Regions from separate parts of the Citrobacter tructae genome, predicted to be linked through region 2. Evidence: predicted binding sites of a transcription regulator. Region 2 holds the regulator's gene; each other region holds the start of a gene.
What was found. The regulator PurR, encoded in region 2, represses purine synthesis genes. The targets are predictions, from matches to a motif close to CANGCAAACGTTTGCNTG.

Region 1 (9,703 bases), 2.0 Mb from region 2:
TTGTGTGCCGTGCTCTTGCGTGCTTTCCTGGGACAGTGCGCCGCGCAGAATGTCACGGATGGCTTCGGAACGGTTGTTATAGCCGCGGCGCTGGCTCAGGCTATCCAGCGTTTCCAGTAAATCGTCATCGAGAGTAATGGTGACTCGTTGCATCTGATTTCAACCTTACGATAAAGCGCGGTAGCGCACGGGGAATGCGGTATTACAGCCTTTGCACGGCGTCGGCTGTCAGGGTAAACGGCGTTGGCGTACACACTGCCAGGCTCAGGGTATCGAGCTGGCACTGGCTGACAGAGAGCGAAGACGTTAGCGTGGTGCTGTCGACGCTGACAATTTGCCATGCACTGCCGCCACGCTGTTTAATGATGGCCTCTTTGCGCGTCCAGATGCGCCAGAAGGCCGAAAGTTGTTGGTCCGGGTGTTCGGCTTCGACTTCGGCATGTTCCCCAAGGCTGAACACGGTGTTTGCCAGCGTTTGCCAGTTATCGCGTGGGCGCACGACTTCAATATCGCAGCCCACTTCCCCTTCGTCGCTGAGCAGCAGGGCGATGTCATCGCCACTGTGGCTGAGATTGAACCACAGCGGCGTGTCGGCTGGAAATGCCGGTTTTCCCTGCTCACCATAGACAATCTCAGGCAGTGGCGACAGGGCATGGGAAAGCAGCACACGGCCAGCCAGCCAGCGCGCACGGTGAGCACCTTGCGGTGCCTGTTCATAGAGCGCAAGGGGTAGGGCGCCGGAGCTTAAATCAGACACTTTCCCAAGAACAATCCGGTACATATCAGGGCTAACCTTTAGTCATAATGCGGGTTGTGTACCATTCTTCACATCCCTTTTGCAAGTTTATCCCGGTAATCGACTTTTCGGTCTGCCGGGGCCCAACAAAATTGCCAGCTTGCTGCCGCCTTTGGTGGTTTCCATCCAGATTTTACACACGCTGGTGAGCGGCACGGAAAGCAGCATGCCGACCGGGCCGAGCAGCCATCCCCACACCAGCAAGGAAAGGAAGACGACAAGCGTCGACAATCCCAGGCGATGCCCCATCATGCGCGGCTCGAGGATATTGCCAATCACCATATGCACCACCAGGAACAGCGCGCCTACCAGCACGCATTCGTAAATGCCGTTGAACAGCAACGCCTGGAGCATCGGCGGTACGGCGGAAATAACGGAGCCAATATTGGGCACATAGTTTAGCAGGAACGCCAGCACGCCCCACATCAGAGCAAACTGAATACCCATCAGCGCCAGCCCCAGCCAGACGATAGCCCCGGTCCATAAGCTGAGCAATGTTTTTAGCGCCAGATAGTGAGATACACCCTTCAATGCACGATGTAGACCCGCAATATGGATCTGTGGATTATTCAGCGCAAAGCGCATTTTGTAAGGAACATGGCGCACCTCAAACAGCATAAACACCACTGTCATTACCAGCAGGAAGACGCTTGCCATTGCGCCGGAAAGCCCGGTCATCAGCGTGGTTGTGAAGGTCATCAGCTTGTCGGAGTCGATACGTTGCAGTAGGCGTTCTGGCGACATGTGCAGGTTAAGAAAGGGCACCATCTCTTGCACATACAGGACCTTGCGCGTCAGCTCCTTGTTGTACTTCGGCAGCATATCCATGAATTCAGTGATTGAAGATGCGAGGACGCCCACCAGCGCGGTAAGAACGAACAACATCACCACCACCACCAGCGTAATGGCAATCGGACGACCTAGTCCCCGGCGAATAAACCAAGTGACCAGTGGGTTCAGCACGATGGCAAAAAAGAGGGCCAGCAGCAGTTGTACAATAATATCAGCAGCCGCGTGAATACCCGCGAGGATAACAACCAGGGCGGCCAATTTGAGTAAAATATGCAAACCTGTTTTATCAGGTTGAGCGTTTGTCATGTGTTCTTCCTTTCTTTTTGCGTTTTGCATTAAGTGTAGTGGCTGGCTTGCGGCTGATATTCCTAATCTGGCTGCTGATTTCTGTTCGGCAACATGATAGAAATGAAACAATGTTGTAAAAATGTGGTGACCCTCCATGCCCGAACCCGTCGCTGATCCGGCGCTTAACGGATTACGTCTCAATCTGCGCATTGTCTCGGTGGTGATGTTTAACTTCGCCAGCTACCTGACCATCGGCTTACCGCTCGCGGTGTTGCCCGGCTATGTCCATGATGTTATGGGTTTTAGCGCTTTCTGGGCCGGGCTGGTTATCAGCCTGCAGTATTTCGCTACGTTATTGAGTCGCCCGCATGCGGGTCGATATGCCGATCTTTTGGGGCCGAAAAAGATTGTCGTGTTCGGTCTGTGCGGCTGTTTCTTAAGTGGCTTGGGTTATTTACTGGCGGGATCGTCCAGCGGTTGGCCGATGGCGAGTTTGCTGTTGCTGTGCCTCGGGCGCGTGATTCTGGGGATTGGGCAAAGTTTTGCCGGTACCGGTTCAACGCTGTGGGGCGTGGGTGTGGTTGGCTCAATGCACATTGGGCGGGTGATTTCATGGAACGGCATCGTCACCTACGGGGCGATGGCGATCGGTGCGCCGCTGGGTGTGCTGTGTTATGCCTGGGGTGGATTGCAGGGACTGGCGCTGACCATTATGGCTGTGGCGCTGTTGGCGATATTGCTGGCGCTGCCGCGCCCGACGGTGAAGGCCAGCAAGGGTAAACCGATGCCGTTTCGCGCGGTGCTCGGGCGCGTCTGGCTGTACGGGATGGCGTTAGCGTTGGCTTCTGCCGGTTTTGGGGTGATCGCCACCTTTATCACTCTGTTTTATGACGCCAAAGGCTGGGACGGTGCGGCATTTGCGTTGACGCTGTTCAGCTGTACGTTTGTCGGGACTCGCCTGTTATTCCCAAACGGTATCAATCGATTAGGTGGGCTAAATGTGGCGATGATCTGCTTTTGCGTGGAGATTGTCGGGCTGCTGTTGGTGGGGATGGCATCCATGCCGTGGATGGCGAAAGTGGGCGTTCTGCTGGCTGGCGCGGGATTCTCACTGGTGTTCCCAGCGCTGGGCGTGGTCGCAGTAAAAGCGGTGCCACAGCAGAATCAGGGCGCTGCGCTGGCAACCTATACGGTATTTATGGATCTCTCGCTGGGGGTTACCGGGCCGCTGGCGGGGCTGGTGATGACGTGGGCGGGTGTGCCGATTATCTATCTGGCGGCAGCCGGACTGGTAGCGGTGGCGTTATTACTGACTTGGCGGTTAAAAAAACGGCCCCCGGAGGAATCTGCGGAGGCCGTGTCATCATCTTAACTGTTACTGGATAACCAGCGTGTTAATGATGTTTTCTGCGGTCGTCTGCGCTTTCTGCTGATCGTCAGCAGGCAGCGTGATCTGCAGGGTCAGCAGTTGATTGTCCACTTTACCCAGCACCACGGAAGAGTATGCGGTCTGGCCTTTGGCGGAGATGATGCTGTCTAATTGCTGAAGAGTATGGCCTTTCAGCTCAATTGACTTGTTGGTGACGACCTGCAACTGCGGGTCACGGCTACGCTGTTGATCTTCCAGGCGTTTTGCCAGTACAGTCAGATCTTCACTGGTGTCATCACCGACAATCACAATCACCGCTTTCTGGCCGGTTGCGTCAGAATAAACGTGCATATTGTTGGCCTGAGTGCCTAGCTTACCGCTCTGATCGGTCATATCCGCTGGCAGAGAAAAACTGAGTTTGCCGTCCAGCAGGCTGACCGGTTGTCCGGCTGCGTTACTTTCTGCAGCAGCACCTTCGGCTGGCGCTTTTGTATCGCTATTATCACAGGCCGCAAGCCCCATAACCAGCAGGCCAATACCGACATATTTAACCAGATTGCGCATTGACTTCTTCCTTTCGATAAACGGCCATAACGGCTCATTCGTCCATCTTATCACAACTCGGAAAATGAACCTTTAACTCGTCTGCAATGCAGCGATTTCAGATTTATCTGCCAGCCTTTTCAGTAACATATTCAGCAACACGCCGTACATCGGCAGGAAGAAAATAATACTGATCAGCACCTTGAAACAGTAATCGACAAGCGCGATTTCCATCCAGTGCTCGGCCATAAAGGCATCCGGGCTACGCCAGAAGGCGATAAAGAAGAAGGCCAGCGTATCGCTGATGTTGCCAAACAGCGTGGACGCGGTAGGGGCGAGCCACCAGCGACGGTTCTGACGCAGGCGGTTAAAGACATGCACATCCAGAATTTGTCCCAGTGCGTAGGCCATAAAACTGGCGGCGGCGATACGGGCGACAAATAGGTTAAAGTGCAGCAGCGCATCGAACCCCTGCCAGGACCCCATATAAAATAGCGCGGAAACCACATACGAAATCAACAGTGCGGGGATCATGACGGCAAAAATGATGCGTCGCGCCAGCGGTGCGCCAAAAATGCGTACAGTCAGGTCGGTGGCGAGGAAAATAAACGGAAAGCTAAAGGCCCCCCATGTGGTGTGGAAACCGAAGATGGTGATCGGTAGTTGCACCAGATAGTTACTGGAAGTGATCACCAGTAGATGAAATAGCGATAGCCAGAACAACGCTTTTACGCGCTGAGTTTGTGTAAACGGAGTCATATTGTACCTTTTTAGTAAACAATTGGGGTGAGGGAACCCAATAAAACGGACGCATGATACTGCTTTAATGCTGCTTTGCAATGGTTGTTTTTCACGCAATCGTTAACCTGATTGGCTTACTGAGCAACAGAGCGTAAAATAACGCCGTTTTTTATTGAACGAGACAACGATGAGCGATTTGTTTACCTCTCCCGACCATACCCTTGATGCCCAGGGGCTGCGCTGCCCGGAACCGGTGATGATGGTGCGTAAAACTGTGCGCGGCATGCAGGCCGGTGAAACGCTGCTGATTGTCGCGGACGATCCGGCGACAACCCGCGACATTCCCGGCTTTTGTACGTTTATGGAACATGAGCTGGTGGCCAAAGAGACCGACTCTCTGCCGTACCGCTATTTGGTGCGTAAAGGCCAGTAATCTGGCCAGAAGACGCACCAAACGTGGGCCGGATGAGGCAGTGCCGCCATCCGGCAAAAAACTATCCTTTACGCAACAACCGCAGCGCGTTGGCAGTCACCAGCACCGTCGCACCGGTATCTGCCAGCACCGCCAGCCACAATCCGGTGATCCCCAGCAGCGTGGTTATCAGGAAAATCCCCTTCAGACCCAGCGCAATGGCAATGTTTTGACGAATATTGGCATGGGTGGCGCGTGCCAGTTGGATCATTTGCACCAGACCGCGCAGGCGGTTATGGGTCAGGGCGGCGTCTGCCGTTTCCAGCGCGACGTCGGTGCCGCTTCCCATTGCAATGCCGATGGTAGCCGCTTTCATTGCCGGTGCGTCGTTGATCCCGTCACCGACCATCGCCAGCGGCGACTGTTGGTTCAGGCTGGTGACCACCCGGACTTTATCTTCCGGTAGCAGGCCTGCTTTGAATTCCAGACCCAACTCACTGGCAATCGCTGCCGCTGCACGTGGGTTATCACCGGTCAGGATCACGCCTTTCACGCCCAACTGGTTAAGCTCGCTAATGGCACTAAGGGCATCGTCACGCAGCGTATCCTGTAAGGCCAGCACGCCGAGTACCACATCGTTGCGCAGCACCAGTACCACCGTTTGCCCTGCGCTTTCGAGCTCGCTTATTCGCCCGGCAAAAGCTTCGGCAGGCTGTTTGCCCGCAGCACAAATCAGCACCTGCTCGCCGTTGACCTGTGCTTCGATGCCTGAGCCGACCAGCGCACGCTGTGCCTGAGCTGCCGGGATGGTCAATTCGCGGGTCTGTGCTTCGCGGACAATCGCCTGGGCCAGCGGGTGCGTGGCACCTTGCTCAACCGCCGCCGCCAGCGCCAGCAGTTCGGACTCGCTGATACCGCTCGCCGGATGAATAGCCGTTACGCGTGGCTTACCCACGGTCAGGGTACCGGTTTTATCGAATGCTACATGAGTCACTCTGCCCAGTTGTTCCAGCGCGGCACCACCTTTAATCAGCGCGCCACGGCGTGCTGCCGCCGCCAGCCCGGAGGTGATCGCCGCAGGTGTTGAGATAACCAATGCACACGGGCAACCAATAAGCAGCAGAGTCAGCCCTTTATAAATCCATTCCTGCCAGGAGGCGGCAAACAGCAGCGGTGGTACGAGAGTGACCAGCAGGGCGATCGCCATGATGGCCGGGGTGTAAATCCGACTAAAACGGTCAATAAATCGCTCAATGGGGGCTCGACGCTCTTCGGCTTCTTCAATCAGCTTCAGGATACGGTCAATGGCGCTGGCGCCTGGTTCAGACAGGACTTCAAGCGTGACGAGACGGTCAACGCTGGTGGCACCCGCCGGGACTTTATCGCCCGTGGCGCGTTCGACCGGGATCGATTCGCCGGTCAGGGCGCTTTCATCAAAGCTGGCAAAGCCGGAGACCAGTTTGCCGTCGGCAGGTAGGCGCCCCCCTGCGGCCACTTCAATCATATCGCCTGGCTGGAGGGTGTTAATGGCAACCTCTTCGCGCTCGCCATTGCGCAGGCGGATCGCGGTTTCTGGTTTCAGCGCCATCAGCGCGCTGACCCCTTTGCGGGCGCGGCTGGCGGCCCATCCTTCCAGACGTTCGCCAATTAAAAACAGCAGCAGCACCATCGCGGCTTCTGCCGTGGCACCAATAAACAGTGCGCCAATGGCGGCGACGCTCATCAGCGTTTCAATGGCAAAGTAGCTGCCGGTTTTCATCAGGCGCAGCGCCTGGCGGGCGATGGGATACAGCCCGACCAACGTGGTGGCGATAAACGCTATCTGACCAAAGGGATGATTGAACTGCTCCAGACCCCAGCTAATCGCCATCATGATGATCAACGAAATCAGCGGCAGATTTTCTTTAAAGCGTGACTCGGGGGCGGCTTCCGGCGCCAGCTCATCGCGCAGAGTGTAACCTGCCTTTTGCACTGCGTTTTCTATTTGCTGGCGGATATCGCTCCCGGCATCGACCACCAGTTTTTCGGTGGCGAACAGCACCTGGACCTGGTTTACGCCGCTGACCTGGCGGACGGCATTTTCAACTTTACGCGCGCAGGCGGCGCAATCCATGCCTGATACTTTCCAGGTATAGCGAGTGCCGTCCACGGTCTCGGAAACGGGCGCGGGCGTTGAGCAACTGCCTTCACAGCAGCAGTCATCAACCTTTTGCGGCGCAGGAGCAAGCTTGAATGCAGAAAATTGTGGGGCTTTTTTGCCATCAGTATCAGGCGTCGACATGGCATCCTCCGGTTGATAATCATTTCGTATTAACCGGAGGATACACTCTGGAGTAGACTCCAGAGTCAAGCGTTTTTAAAGATACAGCGAACGCACAATCAGGAAATGGCCCGCGAAGTAGCAGGCGGCGGCAATCGCGTTATCGGCGCGGAAGCGGTAACGATAATGACTGCCCAGCCAGACAATATTGCCGATGAACAGCAATGAGGCCCCCATAAATGCCGATAGCGCCGGGCTGGTTGGGCGGAAGAACCACAGTTCGCCTGCCATCCAGACCATCATCAGGGTGATGCCGATAAAGGTGCATATGGCGACGCGCAGTTCTTCCAGTCGCGTCCAGATTACGGCGATCAGCAGGGTACCCAACACCAGCAGCACCAGCGGCAGAGGCCAGAAGAACGACATCGTCATTTGGCTGGCGAAGTAGATGGTATAGAGCAAATGCGACAGGAAAAACGCGCCCACGGCGTACAGCAGGCGTTGACGCGGCAACAGCGTCAGCGCATCGCCGAGCAGAGAGGCAAGCAGACCGGCCAGCACCAGATAGCTGATGGCGTTAAACATTGGTGCCTGCCAGGCCAGCAGCAGCAGGAGTAATAACGTCAGGGGTTTAAAGACCCAGCGTTGCCAGACGGGGCCACGATAGGATGCATCCACAAACAGCCAAGCGGAAAGACAGACAGCGATAAACGACCAAAGCATCTTAGTTCCTTGAATTCGTTATTTTTTCGTAAGCGGGATGCCTACGGCTCTTCTGTCCAGTGTAGAGGCCGATACCGCCAGATGACAACACCATAACAGGCAGGGTATGCTTATTTCCGCATTTTCTGATGGGTTAATAAGATGAGTAAGCCGCCACTTTTTTTCATTGTTATCATTGCATTAATCGTTGTCGCCGCGTCGTTTCGCTTTGTCCAGCAGCGACGGGAAAAAGCAGATAATGATGCCGCGCCGCTGATGCAAAAGCAGGTTGTGGTGAGTAATAAACGGGAAAAACCACTTAATGACAGACGTTCGCGTCAGCAGGAAGTCACCCCGGCAGGTACCAGCATGCGTTATGAAGCGAGCTTTAAGCCGCAAAGCGGGGGAATGGAGCAGACGTTTCGCCTGGATGCGCAGCAGTACCATGCGCTAACGGTCGGCGATAAAGGCACGCTGAGTTACAGAGGGTCGCGTTTTGAGGGATTTAGCGCGCAACCATAGATGAGTAGGCCGGAAATGGCGTCAGCCGCCATCCGGCATCACGGTTACTTCTTCAACTGATCCTTAATTTTCTTCTGCCAGACCAGCAACTCAAATACGCCGAACAGAAAAATACGCACTTTCTCGCCGGTGGTCATCTGTGGTCCGTCTTTCGGCATGGTTGATTTCAGCAGCGCTAACTGCATGCCGTGCATCAGCACCATAAACACTAGCGCCACGTTAACGAATATATTGAGCGGGCGCGGAAAGGGCTGAAAAAGATTGAGCAGTAAAAATGCCCAGACGCACAGCATCAGCAAGCGTCCCAGATTAATCAGCATGGCGTTCTCCTTGTGCTTCACGTTGATACAGGCGATAGGCGACCTGGCCTGCCACTTTTTCGCGGTACAACGACCAGTTAACCGGAACCGGCGGCAGGCCGTTTTCGACTTCGCTCTCAACGTAAATATACGCCTCGTTTGCCAGCCAGCCATTCGTTTCCAGAAGAGTTAATGTTTCTTCCAGTAATCCTTTACGAAATGGCGGATCGACAAACACCACATTATGCGGTGTACCTGCCTGAGCCAGAAACGCCAGCGTATTGGTGTTGACGACGCGGGCGTGATTTGCCTTCAGCGTGACGAGATTTTTTTGTAGCTGCTGAGACACCGCCCGATCCATTTCCAGCAGCGTTGCGCCTGCCGCATAACGGGAGAGTGCTTCCAGCCCCAACGCACCGCTGCCGGCAAAGCAGTCGAGGCAGTGGGCATCGACCATCACCGGGGCCAGCCAGTTAAAGAGCGTTTCGCGGACACGGTCGGTGGTTGGTCGCAGACCTTGGCTGTCCGGAACCGGGAGTTTACGGCCGCGCCATTGCCCGCCAATAATGCGGATCTGGCCGCTGCCTGAGTGATTCGGTTTTTTCATTTCAATTATTGCTCAATCCGCCTATAGCATGTCATTCCAGGCGGTGATGTGAGTTAAGTTAAGTGATAGACTATTTCATCATTTTTTTAGCTGCTATGTACATAGCGTTGACGCTGTGCCATGAAGCAACAGCGGGGAGTGTAGTCGCAAATGGCGAAAGAGAAAAAACGTGGCTTTTTTTCCTGGCTGGGCTTTGGTCAAAAAGAGCAGGCACCGGAAAACGAGACAGAACTAAAAAACGAAGAACAACAACCGGTTGCTGAAGAAACAGCCGTCGTTGAGGAACAGCCGCGCGTACAGGAAACCCATAGCGAAGCAGAAACGGAAGCCTTTGCTGCCGAAGTCGTGGAAGTCACTGAACAGGTTGCGGAA
Region 2 (9,703 bases):
AATCCGCTACGCGGCGCAGTCAGCGAATACGACGCCCTGCACGCCATCTTCAAAATGGTGCGCAAAGGCATCAAAGACAGCGGCTGCAATCGGGCGATCATGGTTGCGCACAATGCCACCTTCGACCACAGCTTCATGATGGCAGCCGCAGAACGCGCCTCGCTGAAGCGTAATCCGTTTCACCCGTTTGTTACCTTCGATACCGCAGCCCTGAGCGGTCTGTCGCTGGGACAAACCGTACTGTCTAAAGCGTGCCTGGCTGCAGGTATGGAATTTGACGGAAATCAGGCGCACTCTGCTCTGTACGACACCGAACGTACGGCGGTGCTGTTTTGCGAAATCGTTAACCGCTGGAAGCGCCTTGGCGGCTGGCCTCTGCCAATGCCTGAAGAAGCGTAACGCGTCGCTACTCAGCGATGGTTCACAGGCATAAAAAAAGCGACCGGCCGGTCGCTTTTTTGTCTCTGCTGATTATTCAGCGTCCGGCTCTTCGGTTTTGTACTTCGCCGCTGTTTCTTTGATAAGCTGCTGCAGTTCACCGCGCTGGTACATTTCGATTAAAATGTCGCAGCCGCCAACCAGCTCACCATCAACCCACAACTGCGGGAAGGTTGGCCAGTTTGCGTATTTCGGCAACTCGGCGCGAATATCCGGGTTTTGCAGAATATCAACATAAGCGAAGCGTTCACCACAGGCAGACAACGCCTGCACGGCCTGAGCGGAGAAACCGCAGCTTGGCAGTTTTGGAGAACCTTTCATATACAGGAGAATCGGGTTTTCAGCGATCTGGCGCTGGATTTTTTCGATAGTGGTGCTCATTATCTTGCTTCCTTAAACTTCTTTTACGGCAGTAGTCTGACATTGTAGCGGGTCAGGCAGGTAACGGAAAATAACATTTTCATTACGGTTATTATTTTATCGCCAGTCGTTAAAAGTTGCATTCATAATCTCACTTACCCCCTTAAAGCATGCAGATTTGATTATCTGTTCACCAGTTTTACCTTTATTTGCTGTTTTTTTTTGCGGTCAGTAGCGAAACAAAGTATTAAACGAAAAAAGCTATTAAGTTTCCCGTTTCTATAGATTAGAATCATCAAGCTTTGAAAATCACACGCAGGCATGATAGACCTGCCTTAACAGAGGACTGCTCAGTGGCGCGGATAAACCGAATCTCGATCACGCTCTGTGCTTTGCTTTTTACCACACTCCCTTTTACGTCAGTGGCCCATGCTTCCAAGCAGACCAGGACGACCCCTACTGTTTCCCATACCATCAAAACGGTAGATAAAAAGAAAAGCGCGACAGCCAGTAAAAAAGTGACACAAACCACCAAGAAAACGGCTAAAAAGACCACCAGTAAAACCAGCACTAAAACCGCTTCTTCTTCCAAAAAACGCACAGCGACTCCAGCAAAATCAACTAAAACGGTCAACCGTCGCGGTAAAACAGCGACTGCACAGACCGCTGCTGTGACCTGGACTGAAAAATGCACCCCGCGCAAAGGTCACAAACCGCGCTGTGTAAAAGTGAAATCGACAGCCCCGGTAGCCCTTGCCGATACTCATAAAGTTAAAGTGCAAAAAGCGACCAAAACCGCCATGTCTACCCTGATGAACCAGATCGGTAAACCCTACCGCTGGGGTGGCTCATCACCAAGAACCGGCTTTGATTGTAGCGGTCTGGTCTATTACGCGTATAAGGATCTGGTGAAGTTCCGTATTCCGCGTACCGCCAATGAAATGTATCACCTGCGCGACGCTGCACCGATTGACCGCGACGAGCTGAAAAACGGCGATCTGGTGTTCTTTCGCACCCAGGGCCGCGGCACTGCCGATCACGTTGGCGTCTACGTCGGTAACGGTAAATTTATCCAGTCTCCACGCAGCGGCCAGGAAATCCAAATCACCTCCCTGAGCGAAGATTACTGGCAGCGCCACTATGTGGGTGCTCGTCGAGTGATGACGCCAAAAACAATTCGCTAAAAACTTACCCTACCGCGTGTGCTGTAGGGTAAGTTCTTCTTTTGCATAACCTTTCAATTTGCTACCCTATCCTTACTCACAATGAGGCTATTGTGTGTACTCAATATAAATAATAAGGAGAGAAGCAATGTCGTTCGAATTACCTGCATTACCGTATGCCAAAGATGCTCTGGTCCCGCACATTTCTGCTGAAACGCTGGAATACCACTATGGCAAACATCACCAGACTTACGTTACTAATCTGAATAACCTGATCAAAGGCACGGCGTTTGAAGGCAAATCACTGGAAGAGATCGTTCGTAGCTCTGAAGGCGGTGTGTTTAATAACGCAGCCCAGGTCTGGAACCACACCTTCTACTGGAACTGCCTGGCACCAAACGCGGGCGGCGAACCGACCGGCGAACTGGCCGAAGCCATTGCCGCATCCTTTGGCAGCTTCGCTGACTTCAAAGCGCAATTCACCGATGCTGCTATCAAAAACTTCGGTGCTGGCTGGACCTGGCTGGTCAAAGGTACCGATGGCAAGCTGGCGATCGTTTCCACCTCAAATGCCGGTACGCCGCTGACCACCGATGCGACGCCGCTGATGACCGTTGATGTGTGGGAACACGCCTACTACATCGATTATCGCAATGCGCGTCCTGGCTACCTGGAACATTTCTGGGCGCTGGTGAACTGGGCGTTTGTTGCGAAAAACTTCGCAGCATAAAAAAGATAGCGCAGAAGGAGACCCCTTCTGCGTTTTTGCATTAATTCGCGGTAGTGATAGCCTCTTCAGGCTGTTTTCTTGCTGAAACAAAGACCAGTAACAGAGCCAAGCCCGCCACAATCGCTCCCATCACCGGGACGAAACTGTAGCCTAATCCGCCGGATATCACCGCCCCACCGGCCGCAGCGCCCAAAGCATTCCCCAGATTAAACGCGCCAATGTTGACCGATGATGATAAACCCGGCGCTTCGCTGGCAACGCGCATCACACGCATCTGCAACGGCGGGACCACCGCAAACGTTGCCGCCCCCCATACCACCATGCTGATTGCTGCGCCCAGTTCACTACGCGCCAGTAACGGGATCGCCAGCATAATCACCATCAGTAGCAGTAAGAAGCCCTTCAGTGTGCCGTTGACTGAGCGGTCTGCCAGTTTGCCGCCCAGATAGTTACCGATTGAAAACCCGACGCCAATCAGCACCAGCATTCCGGTAACAAAGGCCGGCGTGGCATGAGTAATGCTGTGCAGCACCGGTGAAATGTAAGTATAAAGCGTGAACATCGCGCCGGCCCCCAGAACGGTCGTCAGCAGAGCCGACAGCACCTGTGGACGCATCAGCACCGCCAGCTCTTTGCGCACGTCCGGGCGCTTTCCTGCCCCACCTTTCGGTAATGAGAAGAACAGGCTGACCATTGCGATGACGCCAAGACCCGCAGTGGCCATAAACGACATGCGCCAGCCGATGGTTTCACCCAGCCAGGTGGCCGCTGGAACGCCGCCAATATTGGCGATGGTTAACCCCATAAACATGGTAGCAACGGCGCTAGCCTGTTTGTGCTTTGGCACCACGCTTGCAGCCACTACCGAGCCGAGGCCAAAAAAAGCACCATGGTTAAGACTGGTCAAAATACGCGATAACATCAGGGTGGTGTAATCCGGCGATATTGCCGACAGCACGTTGCCCAGCGTAAAAATCGCCATCAGAAAAATAAGCGCCTTACGGCGCGCACGGTGAGAAAGCAGCAAGGTCATTAGCGGTGCGCCGACCATTACCCCTACCGCATAGGCACTTATTAACATGCCTGCCGCCGGAATCGAGACATCGACACCTTTAGCAATGACGGGCAACAATCCCATTGGCGAAAATTCGGTCGTGCCAATGCCAAACGCCCCAATTGCCAACGCTAGTAAAGGATAATTGATTTTCATACCGCGACTCCGTAACGTCGAGCCGTGGCACGACATAAATTAAGAGTCAAAAGCATGACACTGATCGCAAAATTAATAAAGTTAACAAAATTGCAAAAGACTTTTGCTTATTTGCAAACAATAGAAAAGGAAGAGTAAGCGGAAAAGATGAGGGAGAGCTAACTCCCTCGGGGAAATCAATGCAGCGCTGCGGTCAGGCCACCCGCGACGATCAAACCCAGAACAATAATGGTAGTGACTAACGAAAATTTCAGATCGGTGCTCATCAAGTTTTCTCCTTTTTATTCCCACACAAAAAGTGATATTGCGCATTTTTACACACTTGAAAGCAAAAATCTCTCACGATTTATATTGATAACTGCTTTTAACTCTTCCCCTTTTCGTTAAGATCAGACAAAATTCCACGCTTACTTAATTAGCGTACCGGCCATTGACCCCTTCCTGACGTTCCGTGTCGTTTTCCTTGGCGTACCGCAACCCTGATGTTGCGCGAAGGGTGTGTAAGGCAAACGTTTACCTGGAGTATTCTCAGGAGCTTAGGATATGGTCTGGAGTGAGATGTAATGGCAACAATTAAAGATGTGGCGAAGCGAGCAAACGTTTCCACTACAACCGTATCACACGTAATTAACAAAACACGCTTTGTCGCGGAAGAGACGCGCAATGCCGTTTGGGCAGCGATTAAAGAGTTACATTACTCCCCAAGCGCAGTAGCGCGCAGCCTGAAGGTGAATCACACCAAATCAATCGGCTTGCTGGCGACCAGCAGCGAAGCTGCCTATTTTGCGGAAATTATCGAAGCTGTTGAGAAGAACTGTTTCCAGAAAGGCTACACCCTGATTCTGGGAAACGCGTGGAACAGCCTCGAAAAACAACAGGCCTATCTCTCCATGATGGCGCAAAAGCGCGTGGATGGCCTGCTGGTGATGTGTTCAGAATATCCTGAGTCGCTACTTTCCATGCTCGAAGAGTATCGCCATATTCCGATGGTGGTAATGGACTGGGGCGAAGCCAAAGCCGACTTTACCGATACGGTCATTGATAACGCCTTTGAAGGCGGCTATATGGCAGGTCGTTATCTGGTTGAGCGCGGTCATCGCGAGATTGGCGTGATCCCAGGTCCTATGGAGCGCAACACCGGAGCCGGTCGTCTGGCTGGTTTTATGAAAGCGATGGAAGAAGCGCTGATTAAAGTCCCTGAGAACTGGATTGTTCAGGGTGATTTTGAGCCTGAATCCGGGTATCGCGCCATGCAGCAGATCCTCTCCCAGTCACATCGCCCGACCGCCGTTTTCTGTGGTGGCGATATCATGGCGATGGGCGCGCTCTGCGCCGCGGACGAGATGGGCTTACGCGTCCCGCAGGATGTGTCGCTGATTGGTTATGACAACGTGCGTAATGCCCGGTTCTTCACTCCGGCATTAACCACTATTCACCAGCCGAAGGATTCCCTCGGTGAAACAGCCTTTAACATGCTGTTAGACCGTATCGTGAATAAGCGCGAAGTGTCGCAGTCAATTGAGGTGCATCCGCGCCTGGTAGAACGTCGCTCCGTTGCAGACGGCCCGTTCCGCGATTACCGTCGTTAATCTGTTGCGCGGGGGCCTTATTCTGGCTCCCGCAACCACTCTTTATTCAGCGTTTCGCTGTCCCCTAAATAGTCCAGCAGCCAGCCCAGCGCAGGCGAGGTATCATTCTGCTGCCAGGTCAGGCAACAAGCGGCATCAGGAAAGGGATTCTCAAGCTGTAGCGCGACCCATTTACCGCTGTCGATCCACGGTTTAGAAAAATGCGTCGGCACCATCCCCACACATAGCCCCGCCGATAAACAGGTAGCGGATGACTCCCAGTCGGGCACTACCACCCGCTTTTGGTTATCCAGCAGCCAGGTGATGCGCTTTGGCAGCGTGCGCGAAGTATCTTCACGCACCAGCGACGGCCAGTTGCGCAACGTGTCGTCGCTGAGCGGCCCGGGCATCGACGCCAACGGATGATGGCTCGCTACCACGCAATTCCAGCTCAACATCCCCATATCGCGAAACGTGTAACGTCCCCCCACCGGAATGGCCTGCGTCGCGCCAATAGCCAGTTCCACGCGCCCATCTGACAGTGCATCCCAGACGCCGTTAAACACCTCCTGAAAAACGAGTAATTCCACATCATCAAAATGACGGTAGAAATCCACAATCATCTGCCGGGTCCGTTCCGGCCGGACGATATTATCGACCGCAATCGCCAACTGCCCGCGCCAGCCGTTAGCAATTTGCTGACATTGCTGACGGGTGATCTGCATTTTTTTGATAACAGACCGCCCTTCTTTTAAAAACCACGCCCCGGCGGGCGTTAATTCCACATCCCGATGGCGGCGTTCAAAAAGTGGCACAGCCAGCCACTCCTCCAGCTGTCGCACGGTATAGCTTACCGCCGAAGGCACACGGTGCAACTCCTGGGCGGCAGAGCTAAAGCTGCCGTTACGCGCAACCGCATCAACCACTTCAAGGGAATATTCCGACCACATACTCTGCCTGCAAAAAATTTGAAATCAGTATGCAAATATTAGCGTTTCACAGCAAGAATTACACTCACTACACTCAGCGACACTGTTTTACTACTAAAAAGAGAAATGATGATGCAACCTGGAAAAGGGTTTTTAGTCTGGCTGGCAGGTCTTAGCGTGCTCGGTTTTCTGGCAACGGATATGTATTTGCCAGCATTTGCGGCTATTCAGTCCGATTTGCAAACCCCTGCGTCTGCCGTCAGCGCCAGCCTTAGCTTGTTCTTAGCTGGTTTTGCCGTCGCGCAACTTCTGTGGGGGCCTCTCTCCGACCATTATGGTCGTAAGCCCATTTTACTGCTGGGCTTATCCATCTTCGCGCTGGGCAGTCTCGGTATGTTATGGGTCGAAAACGCGACCGGCTTGCTGGTATTGCGCTTTATCCAGGCCGTTGGCGTTTGTGCGGCGTCGGTCATCTGGCAAGCGCTGGTTGCCGATTATTATCCCTCACAAAAAGTTAACCGTATCTTTGCCACGATTATGCCTCTGGTCGGATTATCGCCTGCGCTTGCGCCATTGTTAGGCAGTTGGATCCTGATGCATTTTTCCTGGCAGGCTATCTTTGCCACCCTGTTTGCAATCACCTTGATCCTGATGCTACCGGCCCTGCGCCTGAAGCCGACGACAAAAGCGCGTGACGATAGTCAGGATAAACTCACCTTTGCCACCCTGCTGCGCTCCAGAACATACCGTGGCAATGTGCTGATTTATGCCGCCTGCTCCGCGAGCTTTTTCGCCTGGCTGACCGGCTCGCCGTTTATCCTGAGCGAGATGGGCTATAGCCCAGCCGTCATTGGCCTGAGCTATGTGCCACAAACTATTGCCTTTTTGATAGGCGGATACGGCTGTCGTGCCGCATTGCAAAAATGGGAAGGCCGCCAGTTGCTACCTTGGCTGCTCATCCTTTATGCCGTGAGCGTTATCGCCACCTGGGCGACCGGCTTTATTCACCACGTTGCACTGGCCGAAATCCTGATCCCATTCTGCGTGATGGCAATAGCGAACGGTGCGATCTACCCCATTGTCGTCGCTCAGGCGTTACGTCCCTTTCCTCAGGCAACAGGACGTGCCGCCGCACTGCAGAACACGCTGCAACTCGGTCTATGCTTCCTGGCGAGCTTGATCGTTTCGTGGTTAATCAGCACGCCGCTGTTCACCACTACCAGCGTCATGCTATCAACAGTGTTACTGGCCGCGCTGGGTTACAAAATGCAATCGCAGAAAGAAAGTGACTCTCTGGCAGATGAGGTGTCTACGGTTGCACACGGCGAGTCACATTAATAACACAAATTATTAATTAGCTGGCTAACAGTTTTCTATTGAATCGCCCAAAATTGAGGCCTATACTGATTCTCAGTTGTTAAAAAAACGATAATTTTTATGTCTTAACGGGAACAAGCACGTTCCCGTTTAACCATGGATGGTCTTTTCGGTAAGGGTTCCTCCCTTCCTCTGTTCTACGTCGGATAATAGATTCACAGATTAATTCCGTGAAATTTCTCACAAGACCAAAAAAGCGTCTACGCTGTTTTAAGGTTCTGATCACCGACCAGTGATGGAGAAGCTATGAGTTCATCGTGTATAGAAGACGTCAGCGTACCGGATGATGACTGGTACCGAATCACTAATGAGTTGTTGAGCCGTGCGGGTATTACGATTAATGGTTCTGCGCCGGCGGATATTCGCGTTAAAAACCCCGTTTTTTTCAAACGTGTTTTACAAGAAGGTTCGCTGGGTTTAGGTGAAAGCTATATGGATGGTTGGTGGGAATGCGATCGTCTGGATATGTTTTTTACCAAAGTCTTACGCGCAGATCTGGAAAGCCAACTCCCCCGCCATTTCAAAGATACTCTCCGTATCGCAACGGCGCGTCTGTTTAATCTACAGACTAAAAAGCGCGCGTGGGTTGTCGGCAAAGAGCACTACGATCTTGGCAACGATCTCTTTACCCGCATGCTCGACCCCTATATGCAGTATTCCTGCGCCTACTGGAAAGATGCCGACACTCTGGAAGCTGCCCAGCAGGCGAAGCTCAGGATGATTAGCGAGAAATTGCAGTTGAAGCCAGGAATGCGCGTGCTCGATATTGGTTGCGGCTGGGGAGGCCTGTCCCAGTTTATGGCGGCACAATACGGCGTGAGTGTGGTGGGCGTGACGATTTCAGCGGAACAACAGAAACTGGCGCAGGCGCGCTGTGAAGGGTTGGACGTTACTATTTTACTCCAGGACTACCGCGACCTGAACGACCGCTTTGACCGCATTGTCTCCGTCGGTATGTTTGAGCATGTGGGGCCAAAAAACTACAACACCTACTTTGATGTGGTCGATCGCAATTTAAAGCCAGATGGTCTGTTTTTGCTGCACAGTATCGGTTCAAAGAAAACTGACAATAACGTTGACCCATGGATCAACAAATACATTTTCCCTAACGGTTGTTTACCATCGGTACGCCAGATTGCCAACGCCAGCGAGTCACATTTTGTGATGGAGGACTGGCACAATTTTGGTGCGGATTACGATACCACGTTGATGGCCTGGCATGAGCGTTTCATGGAGAGCTGGCCGGAGATTGCCGATAATTATACTGAGCGTTTTAAACGCATGTTCAGTTATTACCTCAACGCCTGTGCCGGTGCGTTTCGCGCACGTGATATTCAGCTTTGGCAGGTGGTTTTCTCTCGCGGTGTGGAACACGGCCTGCGCGTTCCACGCTAGTTCTTTCGGCCCCCGTTCGCGACGGGGGCTTTTCATCATGACTCAGGCCCCAGCCTCACCGGTGATGTTGCTGATCGCGCTTTCTCGCGCGGCCAGCACGCGCTCAACGGTATCCACAACCGCCTGCGTTTGCGGGTCGATTTCGATATTAACCCGTGCGCCCAGCTTTTTCTTGCCAAGCGTCGTACGCTCCAGCGTTTCCGGGATCAGATGCACGCAAAAGCGCGTCGGCGTCACTTCACCGACCGTCAGGCTGATGCCATCAATACCGATAAATCCTTTATACAGGATGTATTTCATCAGCGACGTATCCTGGACCTTGAACCATATCTGCCGATTATTCTCGGAGGTCAGAATTTTCGACACCTCGGCGGTGGTCATAATATGACCCGACATTAAGTGTCCGCCAATCTCATCGCTGAATTTAGCCGCACGCTCAACGTTGACCAAATCCCCGACCTTCAGGTCGCCCAGATTGGTAATACGCAGCGTTTCTTTCATCAGATCAAAGCTTATCTGGTTGCCGTTAATTT
Region 3 (9,703 bases), 1.8 Mb from region 2:
TCCAGGAGTTGTGGGTGAAAGACGCGGCATGTGTCGGCGTGACCGCTGGCGCTTCTGCTCCGGATATTCTGGTGCAGAACGTGATTACTCGTCTGCAGGAGTTTGGTGGTGGAGAACCTGTTCCACTGGAAGGACGCGAAGAGAACATTGTTTTCGAAGTGCCTAAAGAGCTGCGTGTGGATGTTCGTGAAGTAGAGTAAAACTTTCACTTACCTATTATGAGAAGATGCCAGACCTAACGTCTGGCATTTTTTTTGGAGAAACCATGCGCTTACCGATCATTCTTGATACCGATCCTGGCATTGATGATGCCGCCGCCATTGCCGCTGCGCTGTTTGCCCCTGAGCTGGATCTGCAACTGATGACCACAGTAGCGGGCAATGTTTCGGTGGAAAAAACCACCCGCAATGCGTTGCAGTTGCTGCATTTCTGGAATGCGGATATTCCGCTGGCGCAGGGGGCATCCATGCCGCTGGTGCGACCGCTGCGCGATGCGGCTTCTGTGCACGGTGAGTCCGGCATGGCAGGATATGATTTTGTCGAACACGATCGCCAACCGATGGCAAAACCCGCCTTCCAGGCTATTCGCGACGTGCTGATGCACGCCCCGCAGCCTGTTACGCTGGTGGCGATTGGCCCCTTGACGAATATTGCGTTGCTGCTGATCCATTATCCTGAATGCGTATTCAATATTCGCCGCCTGGTGATGATGGGTGGCTCTGCCGGGCGTGGTAACTTTACGCCAAACGCGGAATTTAACATTGCAATCGACCCTGAGGCTGCTGCGAAAGTCTTCCAGAGCGGGCTGGAGATTGTGATGTGTGGCCTGGATGTCACTAACCAGGCGATGCTCGCGCCGGAGTATCTGGCGACATTGTCACAACTTAATCAGACGGGAAAAATGCTGCACGCGCTGTTTAGCCATTATCGTAGCGGTAGTATGAATACGGGATTGCGCATGCACGATCTCTGCGCCATTGCCTGGTTGGTCCGCCCGGATCTGTTCACAATGAAGCCGTGCTTTGTGGCAGTAGAAACGCAGGGGGAATATACGTCGGGTACGACGGTGGTGGATATTGAAGGTCGACTTGGTCAACCGGCAAATGCACAGGTGGCGCTGGGGCTGAATGTAGAAGGTTTTCAACAGTGGGTTGCTCACGTGATGTCGCTGGCACCCTGATGTCTGCACGATATAACGATATGATGCTGCTTATTCCGTAGTGTCATGTCTTTTACTGATATCTCTCCCTGTTTATCATTAAATTCTAATTATCGACGTTTTCGGCTGGCGGCGCAGCGATACGCTGGTTACTCTGAAAACGATTTACGTAAAATTAACAAAAGAGAATAGCTATGCAATATGCACAAATCCGCGTTGCCATCGCGGGAGCCGGAGGACGCATGGGGCGTCAGTTGATTCAGGCCACCCTCGGCATGGATGGCGTACAGCTCGGTGCAGCGCTGGAGCGCGAAGGGTCTTCGCTGCTGGGCAGCGATGCGGGGGAGTTAGCGGGAGCCGGGAAGACGGGCGTTACCGTGCAAAGCAGCCTTGAGGCGATTAAAGATGATTTTGATATTTTCATCGATTTTACCCGTCCGGAAGGCACGCTGACACATCTTGCGTTTTGCCGTCAGCATGGCAAAGGGATGGTCATTGGCACTACAGGTTTTGATGAGGCGGGCAAACAGGCTATTCGCGATGCCGCGCAGGAGATTGGCATCGTTTTCGCCGCTAACTTTAGCGTGGGTGTTAACGTCATGCTGAAACTACTGGAAAAAGCGGCGAAAGTGATGGGGGATTATACCGATATCGAAATTATCGAAGCCCATCACCGTCATAAAGTGGATGCGCCGTCAGGCACCGCGTTAGCGATGGGGGAGGCGATTGCCGGGGCACTGGATAAAGATTTGAAGGACTGTGCCGTCTACTCACGTGAGGGCTATACCGGTGAGCGCGTACCTGGCACGATCGGCTTTGCCACGGTGCGAGCAGGTGACATCGTCGGGGAACATACCGCGATGTTCGCTGATATTGGCGAACGTATTGAGATTACGCACAAAGCCTCCAGCCGTATGACGTTTGCTAACGGTGCGGTGAGATCGGCTCTTTGGTTAAAATCTAAATCAAATGGTCTTTTTGATATGCGTGATGTGCTTGATTTACGCAATTTATAAGATTTAATTACCCTTCGTGATGTGGTTATGGTAATCGTAATTAGTTGATTACATGGGGCAATATTTTATTGCCCTTTTATTTTTATTGTTCAGATGTTATTTTCTACTTAGTTTCATGTTTTACAATGTTTTGTTGGTGTTTTTTGTTGCTTTAATGTGAATTTTGACCAAATGGTCCACTTTTTCTCAGGGTCGTTCTCTTTTTAACACTGTTTGCGTTCCGCAAGCGTTTTCTACCTTTACTTAGCTGATCTTTTTGCCTGTTAAATCGCATGATTAACCTCAGTGGCGTAAAATAATAATAAAAATTGCCCTTTTGGGTAGACTTTTATCCGGGCTGTCTCTAGAATGCCGCCGTTTGCCAGAAATCCATAGGTAAGCAAATTTGCATTGATTCATGACGTGTTAATGAATTAATATGCAAATAAAGTGAGTGAATATTCTCTGGAGGGTGTTTTGATTAAGTCAGCGCTATTGGTTCTGGAAGACGGAACCCAGTTTCACGGTCGGGCCATTGGGGCAACAGGTTCGGCGGTTGGGGAAGTCGTTTTCAATACTTCAATGACCGGTTATCAAGAAATCCTCACTGATCCTTCCTATTCCCGCCAAATCGTCACTCTTACTTATCCTCATATCGGCAATGTCGGCACCAATGAAGCCGATGCAGAATCCTCCCAGGTACATGCGCAAGGCTTGGTCATCCGTGACCTGCCACTGATTGCCAGCAACTACCGCAATACCGAAGACCTCTCTGCTTACCTGAAGCGCCATAACATTGTGGCGATTGCCGATATTGATACCCGTAAGCTGACCCGTCTGCTGCGTGAGAAGGGCGCTCAAAACGGCTGCATCGTCGCAGGCGATAGCCTGGATGCGGCGCTGGCGCTGGAAAAAGCGAAAGCCTTCCCGGGCCTGAACGGCATGGATCTGGCAAAAGAAGTTACCACGACAGAACCGTATAACTGGACGCAGGGGAGCTGGACGCTGGCAGGGGAACTGCCGGAAGCGAAGTCCGAAGAAGAGCTGTCGTTCCACGTCGTGGCCTACGATTTTGGTGCGAAACGCAACATTCTGCGTATGCTGGTGGATCGCGGCTGCCGCCTGACGGTTGTGCCTGCGAAGACCTCCGCAGAAGACGTGCTGAAGCTGAATCCGGACGGGATCTTCCTGTCCAACGGTCCAGGCGACCCGGCACCGTGTGATTATGCGATTGCCGCGATTCAAAAATTCCTCGAAACCGATATCCCGGTATTTGGTATCTGCCTCGGCCATCAGCTACTGGCGCTGGCGAGCGGTGCGAAGACCATCAAGATGAAGTTCGGCCACCACGGCGGTAACCATCCGGTAAAAGATATTGATAACAACACAGTGATGATCACCGCGCAGAACCATGGTTTTGCGGTCGATGAAGCCTCCATGCCTGCCAACCTGCGCGTGACCCACAAGTCACTGTTCGACGGCACCCTGCAAGGGATTCATCGTACCGATAAACCGGCGTTCAGCTTCCAGGGCCACCCTGAAGCGAGTCCGGGTCCGCACGATGCAGCGCCGCTGTTCGACCACTTTATCGAGCTTATTGAGCAATACCGTCAGTCCGCGAAATAATCAGGAGTTAAAAGAGCCATGCCAAAACGTACAGACATAAAAAGTATCCTGATTCTGGGCGCGGGTCCGATTGTTATCGGCCAGGCGTGTGAGTTTGACTATTCCGGCGCACAGGCATGTAAAGCCCTGCGTGAAGAGGGTTACCGCGTTATTCTGGTCAACTCCAACCCGGCGACCATCATGACCGACCCTGAAATGGCCGATGCCACCTACATCGAGCCGATTCACTGGGAAGTGGTACGCAAAATCATTGAGAAAGAGCGTCCGGATGCGGTACTGCCGACCATGGGGGGCCAGACTGCGTTGAACTGCGCGCTGGAACTGGAGCGTCAGGGCGTACTGGCCGAGTTCGGCGTGACCATGATTGGTGCCACGGCTGATGCGATTGATAAAGCAGAAGACCGTCGTCGCTTTGATATCGCGATGAAGAAAATTGGCCTCGACACCGCGCGATCTGGCATCGCCCATACCATGGAAGAAGCGCTGGCAGTTGCCGCTGACGTGGGTTTCCCGTGCATCATCCGACCTAGCTTCACCATGGGCGGCACTGGCGGTGGGATCGCTTATAACCGTGAAGAGTTCGAAGAAATTTGCGAACGCGGTCTGGATCTTTCCCCAACCAAAGAGCTGTTGATTGATGAGTCGCTGATTGGCTGGAAAGAGTACGAGATGGAAGTGGTGCGTGATAAAAACGACAACTGCATCATCGTCTGCTCGATCGAAAACTTTGACGCCATGGGCATTCATACCGGTGACTCCATCACCGTGGCACCAGCCCAGACGCTGACTGACAAAGAATATCAAATCATGCGTAACGCCTCGATGGCGGTACTGCGTGAAATCGGCGTAGAGACTGGCGGTTCTAACGTGCAGTTTGCGGTGAACCCGAAAAACGGTCGTCTGATTGTTATCGAGATGAACCCGCGCGTGTCCCGCTCTTCAGCGTTGGCCTCGAAAGCGACCGGTTTCCCGATTGCCAAAGTGGCGGCGAAACTGGCGGTCGGTTACACCCTCGATGAGCTGATGAACGACATCACCGGTGGACGCACCCCGGCATCGTTCGAACCGTCTATCGACTACGTTGTGACCAAAATCCCTCGCTTTAACTTCGAAAAATTTGCCGGTGCTAACGACCGTCTGACCACGCAGATGAAATCGGTCGGCGAAGTAATGGCGATTGGCCGCACGCAGCAGGAATCCCTGCAGAAAGCGCTGCGCGGTCTGGAAGTGGGCGCGACCGGTTTTGACCCGAAAGTGAGCCTTGATGACCCGGAAGCACTGACCAAAATTCGCCGTGAGCTGAAGGATGCGGGCGCCGAGCGTATCTGGTACATCGCCGATGCTTTCCGCGCCGGTCTGTCTGTTGACGGCGTGTTCAACCTGACCAATATCGACCGCTGGTTCCTGGTGCAGATAGAAGAGCTGGTGCGCCTGGAAGAGAAAGTGACCGAAGTCGGTATTACCGGACTCGACGCTGACTTCCTGCGCCTGCTTAAGCGTAAAGGCTTTGCCGATGCGCGTCTGGCGAAGCTGGCGGGCGTGCGTGAAGCGGAAATCCGTAAACTGCGCGAACAGTATAAGCTGCACCCGGTTTACAAGCGTGTGGATACCTGCGCCGCGGAATTCTCCACCGACACCGCCTACATGTACTCCACGTATGAAGAAGAGTGTGAAGCGAACCCGACGCAGGATCGTGACAAAATTATGGTGCTGGGCGGTGGTCCGAACCGTATCGGTCAGGGCATCGAGTTTGACTACTGCTGCGTACACGCTTCTCTGGCACTGCGTGAAGACGGTTACGAGACCATCATGGTCAACTGTAACCCGGAAACGGTTTCTACCGACTACGACACCTCAGACCGTCTGTACTTCGAACCGGTAACGTTCGAAGATGTGCTGGAAATCGTGCGCATCGAGAAGCCGAAAGGCGTTATCGTCCAGTACGGCGGGCAGACCCCGCTGAAGCTGGCGCGTGCGCTGGAAGCCGCTGGTGTACCGGTTATCGGCACCAGCCCGGACGCGATTGACCGCGCCGAAGACCGCGAACGTTTCCAGCAGGCGGTTGATCGTCTGAAGCTGAAACAACCGGCTAACGCCACTGTCACCGCCATTGAAATGGCTGTTGAGAAGGCAAAAGAGATTGGCTACCCGCTGGTGGTGCGACCGTCTTACGTTCTCGGTGGCCGCGCGATGGAAATCGTCTACGACGAAGCCGACCTGCGTCGCTACTTCCAGACTGCGGTCAGCGTCTCTAACGACGCCCCCGTGTTGTTGGACCGCTTCTTAGACGACGCGATTGAAGTCGACGTTGATGCTATCTGCGACGGCGAAATGGTGCTGATTGGCGGCATCATGGAGCACATCGAACAAGCTGGCGTGCACTCCGGTGACTCAGCATGTTCCCTGCCAGCCTACACGCTGAGCCAGGAAATTCAGGATGTGATGCGCCAGCAGGTGCAGAAACTGGCCTTCGAACTGCAGGTGCGCGGTCTGATGAACGTGCAGTTTGCGGTGAAGAACAACGAAGTTTACCTGATTGAAGTCAACCCACGTGCGGCTCGTACCGTACCGTTCGTTTCTAAAGCCACCGGTGTACCGCTGGCAAAAGTGGCGGCGCGCGTGATGGCAGGACAAACGCTGACACAGCAGGGCGTGACTAAAGAGGTTATCCCGCCGTACTACTCGGTCAAAGAAGTGGTGCTACCGTTCAACAAATTCCCGGGCGTTGACCCGCTGTTAGGGCCAGAAATGCGCTCTACCGGGGAAGTAATGGGCGTGGGTCGCACCTTCGCGGAAGCGTTCGCTAAGGCGCAATTGGGTAGCAGCTCTACCATGAAGAAACAGGGCCGCGCGCTGCTCTCCGTTCGTGAAGGCGATAAAGAGCGCGTGGTTGACCTGGCGGCGAAATTGCTGAAGTTTGGTTTCGAGCTGGATGCGACGCACGGTACGGCGATTGTGCTGGGCGAAGCGGGCATCAACCCACGTCTGGTGAACAAAGTGCATGAAGGTCGTCCGCACATTCAGGACCGTATCAAGAATGGCGAGTATACCTACATCATCAACACCACCGAAGGTCGTCAGGCGATTGAAGACTCCAAGCTGATTCGCCGCAGTGCGCTGCAGTATAAAGTGCATTACGACACCACGCTGAACGGCGGTTTCGCCACGGCGATGGCGCTGAATGCGGATGCCACTGAGAAAGTGATCTCCGTACAGGAAATGCACGCGCAGATCAAAAAGTAATAAACAGAAGGTCCGGTAATTCTTGCGTTAACCGGACTTTCAATATAATTCGAAACGGTTTCTGTAAAGAAACCGTTTTTTTATTCAATCAGGTCATTCTTGGTGGAAATAGGGTTCTATAAACACATTTTCAATGTAATAAGCGCGATATTGCTCACACTAATCAATATTTAAGTCGCATACTATCCCCTATATACACAATTTTAATATGGCTTTGTTTTTATTAATTCCTGACAAGCCGTAGCCAGATTTTTAATTTGTGAAATGGTGTGCTTATGTGTGAAGAATATGTTGAAAGACCGCTTTATTTGTTAATTTCTGATTGGATCATGGCAGAAGATCGTTGGGTGACGGCAAAAGAGATTTCCCGTCAGTTCGATATTGAACATTGCAAAGCGATCAATACGCTCTCTTATATTCTTTCGGAAGTGAGCGAAATAGTTTGTGAAGTTAAGATGATCCCCAATCAACTTGCGGGTCGCGGATGTCAGTGCCAGCGTCTGGTGAAAGTTGTGAGTATTGATCCTCAGCTTTATCGCCGATTGAACCACGGTATGCAGGAAAAAAAATTGAGTGTGGCGAAAACGCCACGTCTGTCAGCTGTTCCCCCAACAGAGCTTAACCGTGAGCAGAAATGGCAGATGATGCTGTCAAAAAGTATGCGTCGATAGTGCCTGATTTGTCGGATGGCTCCAGGCTACAACAAGACACTTTGTAGAGTGGGTAAGCGCCATCCGGCATGAATTTACGATGCTGACTTCGGTTTTACCTCTGTCGTGCCTTTCAGGCGCGGGCGGTTTTCATCAACCTGTGTTAATGGCTGCGTTTCGCGTAACCCTGCCCGACAGCGGACCGCAAGATCCTGATACTCTTTGGTATTCAACCGCTTCCAGTGCAGCTCCTGGTCTGTGACTTCGCGTAGTACGCGAGCAGGTGAACCGACCAGAAGTTGCCTTGCCTCACCGGTAAACCCGGCTTTAACAAAGCTCATGGCGGCGACAATGCTCTCTTCGCCAATGAACGCGCCGTCCATAATGACGCTGTTCATGCCGACCAGCGCATCCCTGCCAACCACGCAACCGTGCAGGATCGCGCCGTGTCCAATGTGCCCATTTTCATGCACGATGGTATCGGTGTCGCAGTAACCATGCATGATGCAGCCATCCTGAAGGTTTGAGCCAGCTTCAAGGATCAGGCGACCATAGTCGCCGCGCAGTGAGGCGAGTGGGCCGACGTAGACGCCAGCCCCCACGATCACATCGCCGATCAACACGGCGCTGGGATGGACATACGCCTCTGGATGCACTACCGGAATCAGGCCTTCAAAGGCGTAATAGCTCATGAGATATCAGCGTCCTTTCCACACCGGATCGCGTTTTTCGGCAAACGCCTGCGGTCCTTCAAGCGCATCTTCCGAGTGCAGCACTGCCGGGTAATGTTTCAGCGCACCGCTACGGATGAAACGGTAACCTTCTTCTACCGGCATTTCGCTGGTTGCACGGTAAATCTCTTTCAGCGCAGCGATAGCCAGCGGGGCGCTATTCACCAACTGCTGCGCCAGTTCGCGAGCGCTGTCCATCAGTTCAGACTGGCTGACGACGCGGTTCACAATCCCCCAGCGCAGTGCTTCTTCGGCGCTCATCCGTCTGCCGGTCATCACCATTTCGTTGACGATAGCAGGCGGCAACAGCTTGGGCAGGCGCAGTACACCGCCGCTGTCTGGCACGATACCGAGTTTCGCTTCCGGTAACGCAAAGCTGGCGTTTTCCGCGCAGACGATAAAGTCTGCCGCGAGCGCCAGCTCGAATCCTCCGCCGAAAGCATATCCGTTTACCGCTGCAATGACTGGTTTGTCCAGGTCGAAGATTTCCGTTAAACCGGCAAAACCGCCTGGACCAAAGTCAGCATCTGGCGCTTCACCTTCAGCCGCCGCTTTTAAGTCCCAGCCTGCGGAAAAGAATTTCTCACCGCCGCCGGTGATGATCGCTACGCGCAATTCCGGATCGTCACGGAAATTAAGAAAAGCCTCGCCCATGGCAAAACTGGTTTTGGCGTCAATGGCATTCGCTTTTGGGCGATCTAATGTAATTTCCAGAATCGGGCCGTTGCGGGTCAGATGTAATGATTCACTCATAGTTCATCTCCAAAAAATAGGTTTACCGGCAGGAGAAATTCCTGCAAGTGGGTTTATTTCAGATTTTTTTTGATTATTTTTCCTGAACAATTACGCGGCAGGTCGGCTCTTATCTCCATAAAAGAGGGAACCTTAAATTTCGCCATATTGCATTCGCAGAAACTGAAAAACTCCGTTTCGCTTAATGTTTCACCTTCATTCAGGACGATGAATGCTTTAATCGCTTCATCGCGGATAGCGTCTTTAATACCGACAATGACAATGTCCTGAATTTTAGGGTGAGCAGAGATAATATTTTCCAGTTCGACGCAGGAAACATTTTCCCCACCGCGTTTAATCATGTTGCAGCGGCGGTCGACGAAATAGAAAAAGCCTTCTTCGTCCTGGTAACCGGAATCACCGGTATGCAGCCAGCCGTCTGACTCCAGCGCTCTGGCTGTGGCCTGCGGCTGTGCGTAGTACTCTTTAAATATCGTTTTACCCGGTATGCCCTTAATGCAGATTTCGCCAAGCTCTCCGGCAGGTAACGCCTGATTATGATCGTCA

Region 1: a site for PurR is predicted at 4,640-4,657, ahead of tusA (sulfurtransferase TusA). Genes of this name have one in related genera too.
Region 3: a site for PurR is predicted at 2,523-2,540, ahead of carA (glutamine-hydrolyzing carbamoyl-phosphate synthase small subunit). Genes of this name have one in related genera too.

The regions. Positions count from the first base shown of each region.
Region 1 covers NZ_CP038469.1:3,685,812-3,695,514, forward strand. The annotation lists gene nikR (nickel-responsive transcriptional regulator NikR) at 1-153, opposite strand, end outside; gene acpT (4'-phosphopantetheinyl transferase AcpT) at 203-781, opposite strand; gene E4Z61_RS18270 (AI-2E family transporter) at 845-1,894, opposite strand; gene E4Z61_RS18275 (MFS transporter) at 2,031-3,248, shown strand; gene E4Z61_RS18280 (DcrB family lipoprotein) at 3,252-3,809, opposite strand; gene E4Z61_RS18285 (7-cyano-7-deazaguanine/7-aminomethyl-7-deazaguanine transporter) at 3,882-4,547, opposite strand; gene tusA (sulfurtransferase TusA) at 4,717-4,962, shown strand; gene zntA (Zn(II)/Cd(II)/Pb(II) translocating P-type ATPase ZntA) at 5,024-7,222, opposite strand; gene E4Z61_RS18300 (lysoplasmalogenase) at 7,298-7,924, opposite strand; gene E4Z61_RS18305 (DUF2500 domain-containing protein) at 8,066-8,425, shown strand; gene E4Z61_RS18310 (DUF1145 family protein) at 8,470-8,745, opposite strand; gene rsmD (16S rRNA (guanine(966)-N(2))-methyltransferase) at 8,735-9,331, opposite strand; gene ftsY (signal recognition particle-docking protein FtsY) at 9,482-9,703, shown strand, end outside.
Region 2 covers NZ_CP038469.1:802,788-812,490, reverse strand. The annotation lists gene rnt (ribonuclease T) at 1-399, shown strand, start outside; gene grxD (monothiol glutaredoxin 4) at 472-819, opposite strand; gene E4Z61_RS04430 (C40 family peptidase) at 1,152-1,982, shown strand; gene sodB (superoxide dismutase [Fe]) at 2,110-2,691, shown strand; gene E4Z61_RS04420 (MFS transporter) at 2,732-3,901, opposite strand; gene cydH (cytochrome bd-I accessory subunit CydH) at 4,078-4,167, opposite strand; gene purR (HTH-type transcriptional repressor PurR) at 4,465-5,490, shown strand; gene punR (DNA-binding transcriptional activator PunR) at 5,508-6,419, opposite strand; gene punC (purine nucleoside transporter PunC) at 6,531-7,736, shown strand; gene cfa (cyclopropane fatty acyl phospholipid synthase) at 8,022-9,170, shown strand; gene E4Z61_RS04390 (riboflavin synthase subunit alpha) at 9,213-9,703, opposite strand, start outside.
Region 3 covers NZ_CP038469.1:2,641,077-2,650,779, reverse strand. The annotation lists gene ispH (4-hydroxy-3-methylbut-2-enyl diphosphate reductase) at 1-200, shown strand, start outside; gene rihC (ribonucleoside hydrolase RihC) at 266-1,180, shown strand; gene dapB (4-hydroxy-tetrahydrodipicolinate reductase) at 1,354-2,175, shown strand; gene carA (glutamine-hydrolyzing carbamoyl-phosphate synthase small subunit) at 2,632-3,780, shown strand; gene carB (carbamoyl-phosphate synthase large subunit) at 3,799-7,023, shown strand; gene caiF (carnitine metabolism transcriptional regulator CaiF) at 7,299-7,694, shown strand; gene caiE (carnitine operon protein CaiE) at 7,769-8,365, opposite strand; gene caiD (crotonobetainyl-CoA hydratase) at 8,372-9,157, opposite strand; gene caiC (crotonobetaine/carnitine-CoA ligase) at 9,211-9,703, opposite strand, start outside.